Regions from separate parts of the Sinorhizobium sp. NG07B genome, predicted to be linked through region 1. Evidence: riboswitches for the same ligand, from Rfam matches in the RefSeq annotation. Region 1 holds a riboswitch; the other holds the start of a gene.
The links. A riboswitch is a leader RNA that binds a small molecule or an ion and turns the genes downstream of it on or off. The one in region 1 is predicted to bind cobalamin.
Positions count from the first base shown of each region.

Region 1 (7,067 bases):
AATACCGCCATTGTGGTTCATCTCGACTTCGCCGGCGATCTTCAAGACGCGGCACGTGCCGCAGATGCCGCCCTCGCAGGCCGCACCGATCCTGACCCCGTTGGCGCGTGCTGTCTGCAGGATCGTCTGGCCGGGGACGGTCGAGACTTCCCTGCCGCTCATGGTGAAGGTTACCCGGGCTGCCTCGCCTTGAGCGCCGGCCGCCGAGCCGGCGCGGATGGCGAGTTCCTCTGCCGCCGGCGCCGCCGCCGGCTGGAAGCTTTCCTGGTGGTAGCGGGCCATATCGAAACCGGCCCCCTCCAGCATCTCCCGAACCCCGCGCATGAAGGGTTCGGGTCCGCAACAGAAGACCGTTCGCTCCAGAAAGTCCGGTGCAAGCAGCGGCAGCTTCGTCGCATCGATACGGCCGCGCAGGCCGTGCCAGCCGTGACGCGCTTCGTGTCCTTCCACCAGGAAGCCGAGATTGAGACGCGGCATCTGGCGGGCGAGGATCTCCAGCTCCGGCTTGAACAGCAGATCCTCCGGCTGCCGGGCACAGGAAATGAAGGTCACATCCGTGTCCGGCGCGCAATCCGCCATCCAGCGCGTCATCGACATCATCGGCGTGATGCCGGAGCCGGCCGAGACGAACAGATATTTTTCGCCCGGATGGCGCACGAAGCTGAAATCGCCGAGCGGCCCCAGCGCCTTCAACGTCATGCCAGGCCTGAGATTGTCGAACATCCAGCGCGTGCCGATGCTGTTCGACTGCGCCTTGGCCGTGACCGCCACGGAAAGCGGGCGGGACGGCGAGGACGATAGCGTATAGGTGCGCATCACCGGTTCCTCGCCGACGGGGAGTTCCAGCGTCACGAACTGCCCGGGCAGGTAGCGGAACCAGGCCGGCCTGTCGGACCGGAAGGTGAAGGTCATCACGTCCGCGGTCTCGCCGACCGCGGAGATGCATTCGAGCAGGAACTGGCGATCTTTCCAGGGCTGCAGTTCGTCGAAGTGGTGAAAGGAGCGTGCCATTTCCATCGTCATGCCACCCGCGACAGAGGAGCGGCGCTGCCCTGCAGGCGATCCTGCATGAAGCGCGAATACCAGTCGACGAACTGCATGACCCCGCCCTCGTGTTCGGCCGAATAGGGACCCGGCTCATAGGCCGGCGAGCGGATGCCGAAGGCGTTTTCCTCGACGATCTGCCGGTCCTGGTCGTTGGTCTCGGTCCAGACATGGGTGAGGTCTTCGAGGGTATAGTCGACCCCTTCGACCGCATCCTTGCTGACGAGCCATTTCGTCGTGACCTGCGTCAGTTCCGGCCCGAGCGGCAGCACGCGGAAGGTGATCGCATGGTCGCCGAGGATGTGGTTCCAGGTCGTCGGGTAATGGAAGAGCAGCAGCGTGCCGATGCGGTTCGCGCTTATGTCGCCGGAAAGCTGCTTGCGGACCGCCTTCTCGCCGGACATCGTATAGCTCTCCGCCCCGTTGATCAGCGGCATCCTCGTCATGCGGAACTGGCCGGTCGGCCCGATCTTGAAGGCGCTCGGCAGCCCCGCCGCCTCGCATCTCTCCCAATGTGCACCGATTTCCGGATCGTCCATGGCGCCCTGGACGCCCGTCACAGTCGGAGCCTCGGGATAGGTCCGGCAGAGTTCCGGATGGTTGGCGGCGCAATGGTAGCACTCGCGGTTGTTCTCCCAGACGAGCTTCCAATTGCCCTTCTCGACGATGGTGCTTTCATAGGCGACCTTGGTTTCGCCGAGGCGATGCGGCGCGAGATAGGCTGCAACCGTGTCGCGGAAGGGCTGGAAATCCATGGGCCGCTCGGCAAGGCTGATGAAGATATAGCCGCCGACCGTTTCGCAATTGACCGGCTTCAGGCTGTGCTGGGCCGGATCGAAATCCTCCGGCATCTGCCGGGCGAAGAGCAGCCTGCCATCGAGTTCGTAGGTCCACTGGTGATAGGGACAAACGAGCTTGGCCGAGGATCCCTTGTGCTGGGTGCAAACGCGCGAGCCGCGGTGGCGGCAGGAATTGTGCAGCGCTCGGACCGCCCCATGGCGATCGCGCACGATGACGATCGGATAGTCGCCGACCTGCAGCGTGAAGTAATTGCCGGGACGCGGGATTTCGCAGTCGTGGCCGACGAATAGCCAGTCTTTGTACCAGATATTCTCCAGGTCCTGACGGTAATAGTCCGGGTCGATGTAGAAGGCCCGATCGAGGCTGTAGCCCTCGCGGCGGGTCTTCAGCTTGCGCAGCATTTCGTTCTGGATGTCCATGCCCATGTCCTCGTTAGCCCTGTTTCGGGCAGGCAGGACGGGAACCGCGCCGGAGAGATGTCGTGCGCCTTGGCTCCGATCCGGCTGCCCGCCGCAACCAGTTACGGTCGTTTTCCTCAAGGCTGGTTTCCGGGCTCTGGAGCGGCCCGAGGGCCCTGCCCGGCGCCTTCCCGGACGATTGTCCAGTGGCCTTATGCCGGGGGTTCACTCCACCACCGTTGCGGGGGCAGCGCCGGGATTTGACCGGCTTCCCAATTCTCCGCCCCTCCCTGCGAAGAAGCGGCACCTTGAGCAATTCGAATCTAAGCGGCCAGACAGGCTCGGCAATTGCCGGTGCGCGACATTCCATTCCAGAAAGACGACAAAGATTTTCGATGCGCGCGCGTTGGAAGTCCTGTGACATCTTCTATAATAAACAATGTGATAGATACATTTTTCGGCAAATGGCGCTTTTTTTCGCAGCGGCATCCAGGCCGCGAAGATCACGGGCCATTTTGCGACATAAAGCGATGCACGGGCGCCCGAAATACTCTATTAACCATAGTGATTTAGCGTTCGCTGACGGTTTAGTCCGTTCAGCGACAAGTGACGCAGAGGTCGATGGCAAAAATCAGATATTACGACGCCTCAGGCAAAGCGCAGGCGCCGGCGCCGAAAACGGCGGGCGGCCATACAGAGTTCCTGCGCACGGGCCGAATCGACCGGCGCCGGCCGTGGTTGCCCGAACAGCGCCGCTACATGACGCATGAGGAAGTGGCAGAGAGAACCGGACAGAGATTACAGGCGGCGGGAGAGACGACACACAGGCGGATCAACGGCTTTCATGCCTCGATCCAGTTCCCGAAGATGATCTTCCACAGGACCCTCGCCGACAGTCCCCACCTCGGCTATTGCCATGTCACCGCGGCGCGGACTCATCTCGCTCGATCGCGAGACGTCACCTGGGCGTTCTACTTTGCCAACTTCTTCTCCGACCTCGGCGACGAGGCGCACTTCTTCGAACGCATACAGACAAGCTACTCGCGCATGTATTTCGCCGTGGCCATTCAACCCGGCACCGAAGAGGGGCGGATGGTCCTCGATCGAAATGTTCGGGGCAACGGCCTGATCTTCCGGACGCAGGACCCGAAGGTGGCGCTCAAGAACGTCCTGATGCTCGGCGCACGCGACGAAGCGCTGCGGCGGATCATTCGCAGCCTCTGACGCCGGTCATCGACAAAGAAAATCGTTCTGTTTTCCCTCCTCCTCCGTTAAGGAAGCGACGGAAAGGACCAGAACCGCCATGGCCGAAATCATCGATACGCGCAGCGAACCGGATCGGGCGATCGAAACGGCCTGCGCGGTGCTTTCCGAAGGTGAGCCCGTGGCGATCCCGACGGAAACCGTCTACGGCCTTGCAGCAGACGCAACGAGTGCCGATGCGATCAGCCGCATCTACGAGATGAAGGGCCGGCCGCGTTTCAATCCGCTGATCTGCCACGTCTCGGACATGGGAATGGCCGAAGCGCATGTGATATTCGACCCCATCTCCCGACGCCTCGCGGAAGCCTTCTGGCCGGGGCCGCTGACCCTGATTCTCACTCAGCGACCCGAAAGTACCGTGCACGCGCTTGCCTCGGCCGGCCTCGACACGCTCGGGATCCGCATGCCTGAAGGTTTTTCCCGGCGGGTGATCTCACATTTTGGGCGCCCGCTGGCGGCGCCGAGCGCCAATACGTCGGGCAAGATCAGTCCGACCAGCGCGGCCCATGTGGAGGCGGATCTCGGTGCGAAGCTGAAGCTGATCCTCGATGCCGGCCCGGCGGAAATCGGCCTCGAATCGACGATCATCAAGGTCGAAAACGGCCGGCTGCGGCTGCTTCGGCCGGGGGGTCTCGATGCGGCCGAGATCGAGGCGCTCGCCGGCCTTCCCGTTGAGCGGCCGGAAGCGGCCGGCGCGACGATCGAAGCTCCCGGCATGCTCGCCTCGCATTATGCGCCGGGTGCCGCGGTGCGGCTCAATGCGACGGACGTCCACACGGGAGAGGCGCTGATCCGCTTCGGCGGCAAGGCGCTGCCTGGCGAAGGCAGCGCGGCGATCGTCCTCGACCTCAGCCCAACGGGCAATCTCAGGGAAGCGGCCGCCAATCTTTTCGACTATATGAAAAAGGCAGATGCGAGCGGCGCTCGAACCATCGCTTTCGGGCCGATCCCGGGCGAAGGCCTTGGCGAAGCGATCGTCGACCGGCTCGAACGGGCCGCCGCCCCGAGGATCTGACCGGAAGCGCGAGACCTGTGTGGTCCGGCTGTTTCGGCAATATAAATCGCAGGCAGGTCATGAGCACAGCAATCCCTTCTCCCGAACTGATCGCCTCGTTCACCGACATCGTCGGCCCCGGCCATGCGCTGACCGGACCGGCGGAGACGGCGCCCTATCTCGTCGAATCGCGCGGGCTTTACCGCGGCACGACACCGCTCGTGCTGAAGCCCGCCTCGGTCGATGAAGTCTCGCGCATCCTGCGGCTCGCCAGCCAGAGCCAGACGGCGATCGTGCCCCAGGGCGGAAACACCGGCCACGTGGCCGGCCAGATCCCGCGCGAGGGAAAGGCCGATGTGGTGCTTTCCCTTGAGCGGCTGAACCGCATCCGCGACATCGACCCGGTCGGCAATGTGATCGTCGCCGACGCCGGCTGCATTCTCGCAGACATTCAGAAGGCGGCGGACGACGTCGACCGGCTGTTTCCGCTGTCGCTTGGCTCCGAAGGATCGGCGCGGATCGGCGGCAATCTTTCCACCAATGCCGGCGGCACCGCCGTGCTTGCCTATGGCAACATGCGACAGCTCTGCATGGGGCTGGAAGTCGTGCTCCCGACCGGCGAAATCTGGGACGGTCTCCGACGCCTCAAGAAGGACAATACCGGCTACGACCTACGCGATCTGTTCATCGGCGCCGAAGGGACGCTCGGGGTCATCACCGGCGCCGTCCTAAGGCTCTTCCCGAAGCCGCGCGGCCATCAGGTCGCCTTTGCCGGGCTCGCAAGCGTCGAAGAGGCGCTCGGACTCTTCGAGCGGGCATCGAGCCTCTGCGGTCCCGCCTTGACCGGCTTCGAACTGATGCCGAGGCTCGGCATCGAGTTCACCACCCGCCACATACCGGGCGTTCGCGACCCGATGGAAACAAGTCATCCCTGGTATGCGCTGATCGATATCTCCACCTCCGACTCGGCCGAGAGTTCGGAGCAGATGGTGCAAAGCCTGCTCGAAGCAGGCGCAGAGGAGGGTCTCATCGAGAATGCCGTCATCGCCCAGAGCGAAGCGCAGCGAAAGGCGCTGTGGCACATGCGCGAGAGCATGTCTCCGGCGCAGAAACCCGAGGGCGGCTCGATCAAGCATGACGTGTCGGTACCGGTGTCGAGCATTCCCGCCTTCATGGCGGAAGCGGATGCGGCGGTCATCACGGCAATCCCCAACGCACGCATCTGCGCCTTCGGCCATATGGGCGACGGCAACATCCACTACAACATTACCCAGCCGGTCGGCGCGGACCGCGAGACCTTTCTGGCCCGCTGGCACGAAGTGAACGCGATCGTTCACGCCATTGTGCTGAAATATAACGGATCGATCTCGGCCGAACACGGCATCGGCCAGTTGAAGCGCGACGAACTTGCGGCCATCCGCGCGCCGATCGAGATCGAGCTAATGCGGCGGATCAAGCATGCCTTCGATCCGGCCGGAATCATGAACCCGGACAAGGTGCTGCGGCAGGATTGATTGAGGCGGCGCTATCCGCCCATCCTGAGCTGCGACAAGGTATAGAGCGTGTCGGCGCTGATGCCGACGCTGCTGCCGCTGCTCGTGAGCACCGAGACGGCCGGATCGACCTCGGTGTTGTTTTCCAGATCGTAAAGCACGGCAAAGCGCGCCAGCAGCTTCTTCAGTTCGACCGGATCGCTGAGTTTCTCGAGATCGAGATTCTTTTCGACGATCTTCGCCTGCTGATCGATGTCCATGGTGCTGAACTCGTCGGGCAGGCTGAAGATCGTGCGGAACACCTCGGCGAGCGCGTCGTCGGCGAGGAGGTCGTAGGCGTCGACAATCGTGCCGGCCTTGCGCTCGAAATAGAGTGCCAGGCGAACGCCTTCATTGCTTTCGCCCGCCTGTTCTTCGAGCGTCTGGTGCAGATATTGATCAAGCGTTTCGTAAAGCCCGTGGCGTGTGACGATGCTTTCCCTTTCCTCGCGCAGCACGTTACCTTCGCTGTCGAAATTGAAGGAGGTCACGAGCGAGATATAGGCGGCGGAATTTTCCTGTTCGTTGATGAAGCTCCCCGGATCATCGATGTCGGAGGCGAAGATGTCGCGGAGGAAATCGGCCGTCACGCCCTCGGGGTCGATGCCGTTCGCCTCGAGCGCGATGGTGACGAGACGCTCGTCGGCCAGGAACGCGTCGAGGGAGGAAAGTTTGGCGACCCCGGCCGTATAATATTCGCTCTCCTCTTGGGCCTTGGTCTTCTCCTCGTCCGACCCAAAACGGGACTTGATGACGATGTAGTTCTTCGCGGTTTCCTGGATTTGCGTTTCCGATTGAGCCAGTGCCGGTGCACCGACCTCGCCCTCTGTCGTAAAGTTGAACAGTTTGGCAAGGGTCACGTATCGCTCGTCCTTGAGCGTGTAGACAAAGCTCTTCGGATCGGTGAGGTCGCTGGTCAGGACGCGCTGGATGGTGCGGGTGCTCTCCGTGTCGGGATCGAGGCCGACGGCCTGCAAGGCGAAATCATAGATCGAGGCGGATACGATGAAATCGTCGACGGAGGTCATGCCGGAG
Region 1 is NZ_NWTD01000004.1:152,980-160,046, reverse strand. Features, by position in the region: gene CO664_RS15410 (hybrid-cluster NAD(P)-dependent oxidoreductase) at 1-1,023, opposite strand, end outside; gene CO664_RS15405 (aromatic ring-hydroxylating dioxygenase subunit alpha) at 1,020-2,264, opposite strand; cobalamin riboswitch at 2,367-2,569, opposite strand; gene CO664_RS15400 (DUF6656 family protein) at 2,865-3,467, shown strand; gene CO664_RS15395 (L-threonylcarbamoyladenylate synthase) at 3,547-4,521, shown strand; gene CO664_RS15390 (FAD-binding oxidoreductase) at 4,581-6,014, shown strand; gene CO664_RS15385 (DUF1217 domain-containing protein) at 6,026-7,067, opposite strand, start outside.

Region 2 (7,067 bases), on a different contig from region 1:
GCTACCCGGCCGATCCAGGATTTCGACGCCTATCTCGACAAGCTCAACCGCTTCGTCTTCCGCTCCGGCTTCATCATGAAGCCGGTCTTCGCAGCCGCCAAGAACGCCCCCAAGAACCGCGTCATCTTCGCCGAAGGAGAGGACGAACGGGTGTTGCGCGCCGCCCAGGTGCTCTTGGAAGAAGGCACGGCCAAGCCGATCCTGATCGGCCGTCCGCAGATCATCGACACCCGCCTCCGCCGCTATGGCCTCAGAATCCGTCCCGATGTCGACTTCGAGGTCGTCAATCCGGAAGGAGATCCGCGCTATCGCGACTACGTCGAAGAATACTTCACCCTTGTCGGCCGTCTCGGCGTCATCCCGGAAGCCGCCCGCACGATCGTCCGCACGAATACGACGGTGATCGGTGCGCTGGCGGTCAAGCGCGGTGAAGCGGACGCATTGATCTGCGGGGTCGAAGGGCGCTACAGCCGACACCTGCGCGACGTTTCACAGATCATCGGCAAGAAGCCGGGCGTACTCGACTTCTCGGCGCTAAGCTTGTTGATTTCCCAGCGCGGTGCGACCTTCTTCACCGACACCTATGTGAGCTTCAGCCCCAGCGCCGAGGAAATCGCCCAGACGACCGTGATGGCCGCCGGCGAAATACGCCGCTTTGGCATCACGCCGCGCGCTGCCCTTGTTTCCCATTCGAATTTCGGATCGCGCGAATCCGAGAGCGCCGCCAAGATGCGCGCCGCGCTCAAGCTCGTCCGCGAGCTGGCGCCCGATCTCGAGGTCGACGGCGAGATGCACGGGGACGCAGCCATCTCCGAAACGCTGCGCGAGCGGGTGATGCCGAACAGCACGCTGAAGGGCGAAGCCAATCTGCTCGTCTTCCCCAATCTTGACGCCGCCAACATCACGCTCGGCGTCGTCAAGACGATGACGGACAGCCTTCATGTCGGGCCGATCCTCCTCGGCTCGGCGCTGCCGGCCCACATCCTTTCCCCCTCCGTCACCTCCCGCGGCGTCGTCAACATGGCGGCTCTTGCAGTGGTCGAGGCAAGCCATCCCGCCTGAGGAATGGCTCTCCGGTCTATCGCGCTTTAGGCGATTCCGCGGCAGCTTGCCGCGGAAATACAACCATGCATTGATCTAGTGAAAAGACTTGCACCGATTACGAAATATAGCACTAGACAAAAACCGGCAGGCTAAACCATGTTTATTCTAGGGGCATGAATCGGTGTTACGGCATGACTAATCAACAGGCTGTCCTCGATCTGCTGGATATCGTGGAATATGGCGGGTGTGCGGAACCGCAGCAATTCTTCGCCTTGATGCGTCGTACCTTCGATATTGCGCATCTTCTCTATCTGGAAGCGGAACCGACGGCCGAGGGTCTCAAGGTCTGCCGCCTGCATCACACTTTCGGCGCCTATGCCGAGGAGCTCTATCTGTCGCGCGGTCTTCACCGGATCGACCCTATCCTTCGGCTTGCTCTCGGAGGCGTAAGGCCTGTGGAATGGGCACCCGCACGCCGCCGCTTTCCCGAGTGCGAGCCGCTCTTCGAGGCTGCAGAGGACCTCGGCCTGTCCACGGAAGGGGTCGCCCTGCCGCTGCCTTCGCCGGCCGGCCGCATGGCGCTGCTGGCGATCAGCGCCAACATGTCGCCGACGGAATGGTCCGAATATCGCCGCTGCCATCTGCGTGACTTCCAGCTGGCAGCCAATCTCTTTCATGCCTCGATGCTCGAGCGGACGATGGCAGATACGATCGACGAGCGCGATCCGCGCTTGACCAGCCGCGAAACCGAGGTCCTGACCTGGTCGGCAGCCGGCAAGAGCTATTGGGAAATCGCGACGATCCTCGGCATTTCCGAACGCACGGTCCGCTTCTTCATGAGCAATGCACGCCGCAAGCTCAATGTCGTGTCGAACACGCAAGCGGTTGCGCAGGCAGTCCGCCATGCGTTGATCCCCACCATCTGACGGGGGAATTTACCATCGGAGCTCGCTCCCGGCGCCGGATGCCCCACAAATTTTGTGGGAAAAATCGTTGGATTAAACTGTCACTACCGACAGTTACATGTGTCGCCCGAGCCTGACAGCATCGCTCCATCGCGCAAACACGATGGAGCGAAAGATGATCAGGATAGTGAACGGAAACGCTCGCGGAAAACATCCGCAGGCCATCGACGAGATGTTCCGGCTGCGCAAGCGCGTCTTCCACGACTTCTTGAAATGGGACGTCAGGACCGAGGGCGATTGGGAAATCGACCACTACGACAAGGCCAATCCGCTCTATGTGATGTCCTATTCGCCGGAAACCGGGAAGCTGCGTGGCTCGCTCAGGCTCCTGCCGACGCTGGGGCCGAACATGCTGGATGATACATTCCCGGTGCTGCTCGGCGGCAACCCGGAAATCCGGAGCGCTTCGGTCTGGGAATCGAGCCGCTTCTGCATCGACCCGGATATTTCCCAGGACCGGTCTTCGAACCAGGTGACGGTCGCCGCCGCCGAACTGATGTGCGGCGTCGGCGAACTTGGCCTTGCCTCCGGCATCAGCCACATCGTCACCGTCACAGACGTCTTCCTTGAGCGGATGTTCCGCCGCATGGGGTGCCCCGGAGAACGGATTGCCGAGCCGCACAGGATCGGCAATGTCTACGCGGTCGCGGTCGCCTGGGAAGTGTCGAGAAGCCTGCTTCGACAGATGAAGGCCGTTGCCCTCATCGAAGGGACGGTGCTCGAACGGCCCATGTCGCTCGAAACTGCAAGGGCGGCCTAATCATGGCCGGGCCGTTCAGGCGGCCCGGCCCTTCCTGTCTCGGAACACGTATTAACGCAAACGCCGTCTTGTCGTTGCGCCCTCACCCTAACGTCGTATGATGTGACTACAGGCGCCCCTGTCCCGCGATCAGCGGAGCGAAATGCAGGAAAGACGAGTGTCAGTGTCCCGATCCACTGCGTCCTTGAGGATGATGCGCCTTGCGGCCGCTCTGCTGCCCCTCGCCTTGGCTATGCCTGGGCAGGCATCGGCCACCGACGTCTGCGCGCGCCTCAGCGCCCGCCTCGCAGAGCTGCCGGCGGCGTTGACGACAAACGCCAATCTGCGCGATTTCACCGGCGCGGTTTCGCGACAGAACATCGAACTTCGCCGCGCCAGGAACGAAAGGCGGCGCATGGAATGCAGCGACGAGTCCGTCGTCTACATCGAAAGCGAAAATGCGGCTGCCTGTGCCGAGCTTGACGATGCGATTGCGCGCATGGAGGACAATCTCCACACGCTCAAGGCCCAACGCCGGCACCTGATTTCGAAGGGCAATGAGGACATGCGCCGGCGGATCCTCGCCGCCATGGAATTGAACGACTGCTCGGGGGACGCCGCTCCGAACTGGGACGAGACGGTTCCGGATGAATTCGGCACCGAAGAGGCGCGCGCTCATCGCAACATCCTCGAAAGCTTCCCGCCGGACGGCGAGGACTATCCGTTGCTGTTCGATGGTCCGACCGACGATTTCACATTCATGGAGAACGGCGCGGCAGGCGGCTTCAGGACCATGTGCGTGCGGACCTGCGACGGAGCATTTTTCCCGATTTCGTCGAACGCCACGCCGGCCGACTTCGGACGCGACGCCGAGCTTTGCCGGGCACGATGCCCCGGCGCCGATACGGAACTCTATTATCACGTCCTCGCCACCGAGGAGAGCGAGCAGATGGTTTCGGCGTCCACGGGAAGGCCGTACAGGGAACTCCCCAACGCCTTCGCCTATCGTGTGCGCGACGTCGGTTCTCCCGGCATCTGCGGCTGCCAGATTCCGAAGATCACGACGGATCAGAACAAAAGCACCACCTCGGGAACCAAGCTTTCGGTGGTCAGCCCTTCCGTCGTGACGATCGAGGGGCCGTCTGCACCAGCCTTCGGACCAGCGGGGGCAAAGCCCGTGGAAGAGCGCCCCTATGATCCGAAGAGCAGCAAGGTCCGCGTTGTCGGTCCTGCCTTCCTGCCACAGGAAGAGAGCGCGATCGATCTCAAGAACCCTCGGGGATCGCGTTACCAGCCGCTGCAGAACGAGTGACACCTTCCCTTTGGGCGGTCGTTACGAGGCTGTCGCGGACGCCCCATCCTTCGTCGAAAACGAGGTCCTCGAGCGGCAAGCGTTGCCGCCAGCCCTTCACCGCCAATTCCGGCTGCTGGTAGAGGCGATCGACATAGCCAAGGCACAGCCAGGCGACGATTTCGATGTGCTCCGGAATTCCGAGGATATCTTTGACCTCGTTCTCGTGGAAAATGCTGACCCAACCGACGCCGACGCCTTCGGACCGCGCCGCGAGCCAAAGATTCTGCACCGCGCAAACCGTCGAATACACGTCCATTTGCGAATTGTGCGTGCGGCCGAGCACGACGGCGCCGCCGCGGGTCCGGTCGCAGGTCACGCAAATGCCGAGCGGCGCCTTGCGTATGCCCTCGAGCTTGAGTGACCGGTATTTCGCCTGCGCCTCGCCCGAAAACATTCCGGCTGCCTCCTCATTGGCGCGCTGGAAAGCCTGCCAGACCCTCTCCCGCGTCTCGATTCGCCGTACGAGCACGAAGTTCCACGGCTGCATGAAGCCGACGGACGGGGCACGATGCGCCGCTTCGAGCAGGCGGGCGATAAGCGGTTCGGGCAGCGGTTCGGGCAGGAACTCGTCGCGCACGTCGCGGCGCGTCTCGATGGCACGATAGACGGCGGCGCGCTCGTCCGGCGAAAAGGCACCGGCCGCCGCAAGGCAGCCGTTCGGGTCAGGCAGCATCGTTCGATCCCCAACAATGCGCAACCTCCCGCCGTCCGCGCGGGGCCGGTCTATCTCGCCAGGCCGGTCTTCTGACTTCGGATCACTCGGCTGCGCCACCTTCCCAGATCGCATCAGGAACCAGTGGCAAAGCTCTGAAAATACTCAGAACTCTTTTGGCGCAGACGTCACCGTCACAGCGTTGGGCACGTGCCGGAATTCTACCGGCTTCCCGATTCTCCCGCAGCAAGCGGGCACCTGACGGCCGCATATGGGCACAGCCGCCGGCGAAACGCAAGGCGGGGGCGCCGCGCCCTGCTCAAGCCGGCCGATAACGCACGAAGGCGAAGGCATCGCCGTTGGGCGACCAGTTCGGAACGTTCATCGTCCCCTGCCCGCCGAAGAGTTCGAAGAGGACACGCGCATTGCTGCCTTCCGGATCCATCAGCCGAAGCCGCACATCGAGATCACGCGGATGGTCGAAGACCTCGCCGTCATAGGACAGCACCAGCAGATGCCTGCCGTCCGGCGACGGGTGCGGGAACCAGTCACCATAAGGGCTGTCGGTGATGCGCTGGACATCGCTGCCGTCCGGCCTCACCCGCCAGATCTGCATGCGGCCGGTGCGGCTCGAATTGAAATAGATCCACGCACCGTCCGGCGACCAGTCCGGGCCGTCGTTGCGGCCCTCGCCATGCGTCAGGCGCCGCTCCTCTCCGCCATCGACCGAAATCGTGTAGATGTCGAAGATCTGGTCGCGGATCCCGCAATAGGTCAAGGTTTTCCCATCCGGGGACCAGCCGTGCCAATAGGACGGCAGGTTGCGCGTCACCAGTCGCGGCGTGCCGCCCTCGGCCGGCAGCAGATAGATCGCCGACTTGCCGAATTCGGTCTTGTCGCTGATCGCCAGCGTTTTCCCGTCCGGCGAAATGCCGTGATCGTTGTTGCATTGCCCGGCAAAGCCCGTGTCGATTTCCACGGGCTCGGAACCGTCAAAGGCAAGCCGATAGAGCCTGCCGTCGCCGTTGATGATCAGGGATTTGCCGTCCGGCGACCAGTTCGGCGCCTCGACCAGCCGCTCCGTCTGCCAGACGACTTGCGTCTCGCCGGTGGCAATATCGAAAATCTCCACCGAACTGCGCATGATCTACCCTCGGTCGCGGAAACGGTTGGTGATCGGATAGCGCCGGTCCCGGCCGAAATTCTTCTTGGTGATCTTGACCCCGGGAGCCGACTGCCGCCGCTTGTATTCGGCGATGTAGAGCAGGTGTTCGATCCGATGCACCGTGGCCTCGTCATGCCCGCGGGCGACGATTTCCTCGGTACTCAGTTCCTTCTCCACCAGGCACTCGAGAATGTCGTCGAGGACCGGATAGGGCGGCAGCGAGTCCTGGTCGGTCTGGTTGGGCCGCAGTTCGGCCGATGGCGCCTTGTCGATGATGTTCAGCGGGATGACCTCGCCGGAGGGGCCGAGTGCTCCGGGCGGCACAGCGCCATTGCGCCAGCGCGACAGTGCATAGACCTGCATCTTGTAAAGGTCCTTGATCGGGTTAAAGCCGCCGTTCATGTCGCCGTAGAGCGTCGCGTAGCCGACCGACATTTCCGATTTGTTGCCGGTGGTCACCACCATCGAGCCGAACTTGTTGGAGATCGCCATCAGGATCGTGCCGCGCGTGCGGCTCTGCAGGTTCTCCTCGGTGATCCCGGATTCGGTCCCCTCGAACGTGTCGGCGAGAGCATTGAGAAAGCCTTCGACGGGCTCCTCGATCGCAACGACGTCATAATGGCAGCCGAGCGCCTTGGCACAGGCCTCGGCGTCCTTCAGCGATTCCCGCGACGTATAGCGATAGGGCAGCATGATCGTGCGAACCCGCTCCTCGCCGAGCGCGTCCACGGCGAGCGTCGCGCAGATCGCCGAGTCGATGCCGCCCGACAGGCCGAGGACGACGTTCTTGAAGCCGTTCTTGTTGACGTAGTCGCGCAGCCCCAACATGCAGGCGCGATAGTCCGCCTCCTCGCATTCCGGCAGGCGAGACCGGAGTCCGTTGTGTGAGACCCAGCCGTCGTCACCCCTCGTCCATTCGGAGATCGCGAGCGCCTCCTCGAACTGGCTCATCTGGAAGGCGAGCGAGCGATCGGCATTGAAGCCGAAGCTCGCGCCGTCGAAGACCAGTTCGTCCTGCCCGCCGAGCTGATTGGCATAGATCATCGGCAAGCCGGTCTCTATCACCTGCTTCAGCACGATCTGGTGACGGACATCAACTTTACCGCGGTAGTAGGGCGAACCGTTCGGAGAAAGCAGGATTTCGGCGC
Region 2 is NZ_NWTD01000001.1:1,483,125-1,490,191, reverse strand. Features, by position in the region: gene CO664_RS07175 (NADP-dependent malic enzyme) at 1-1,062, shown strand, start outside; gene CO664_RS07170 (LuxR family transcriptional regulator) at 1,236-1,970, shown strand; gene CO664_RS07165 (acyl-homoserine-lactone synthase) at 2,125-2,769, shown strand; gene CO664_RS07160 (DUF2865 domain-containing protein) at 2,960-4,060, shown strand; gene bluB (5,6-dimethylbenzimidazole synthase) at 4,014-4,775, opposite strand; cobalamin riboswitch at 4,819-5,031, opposite strand; gene CO664_RS07150 (TolB family protein) at 5,074-5,898, opposite strand; gene CO664_RS07145 (NAD+ synthase) at 5,902-7,067, opposite strand, start outside.
Region 2: another riboswitch for cobalamin. It lies ahead of bluB (5,6-dimethylbenzimidazole synthase); the one in region 1 lies ahead of CO664_RS15405 (aromatic ring-hydroxylating dioxygenase subunit alpha).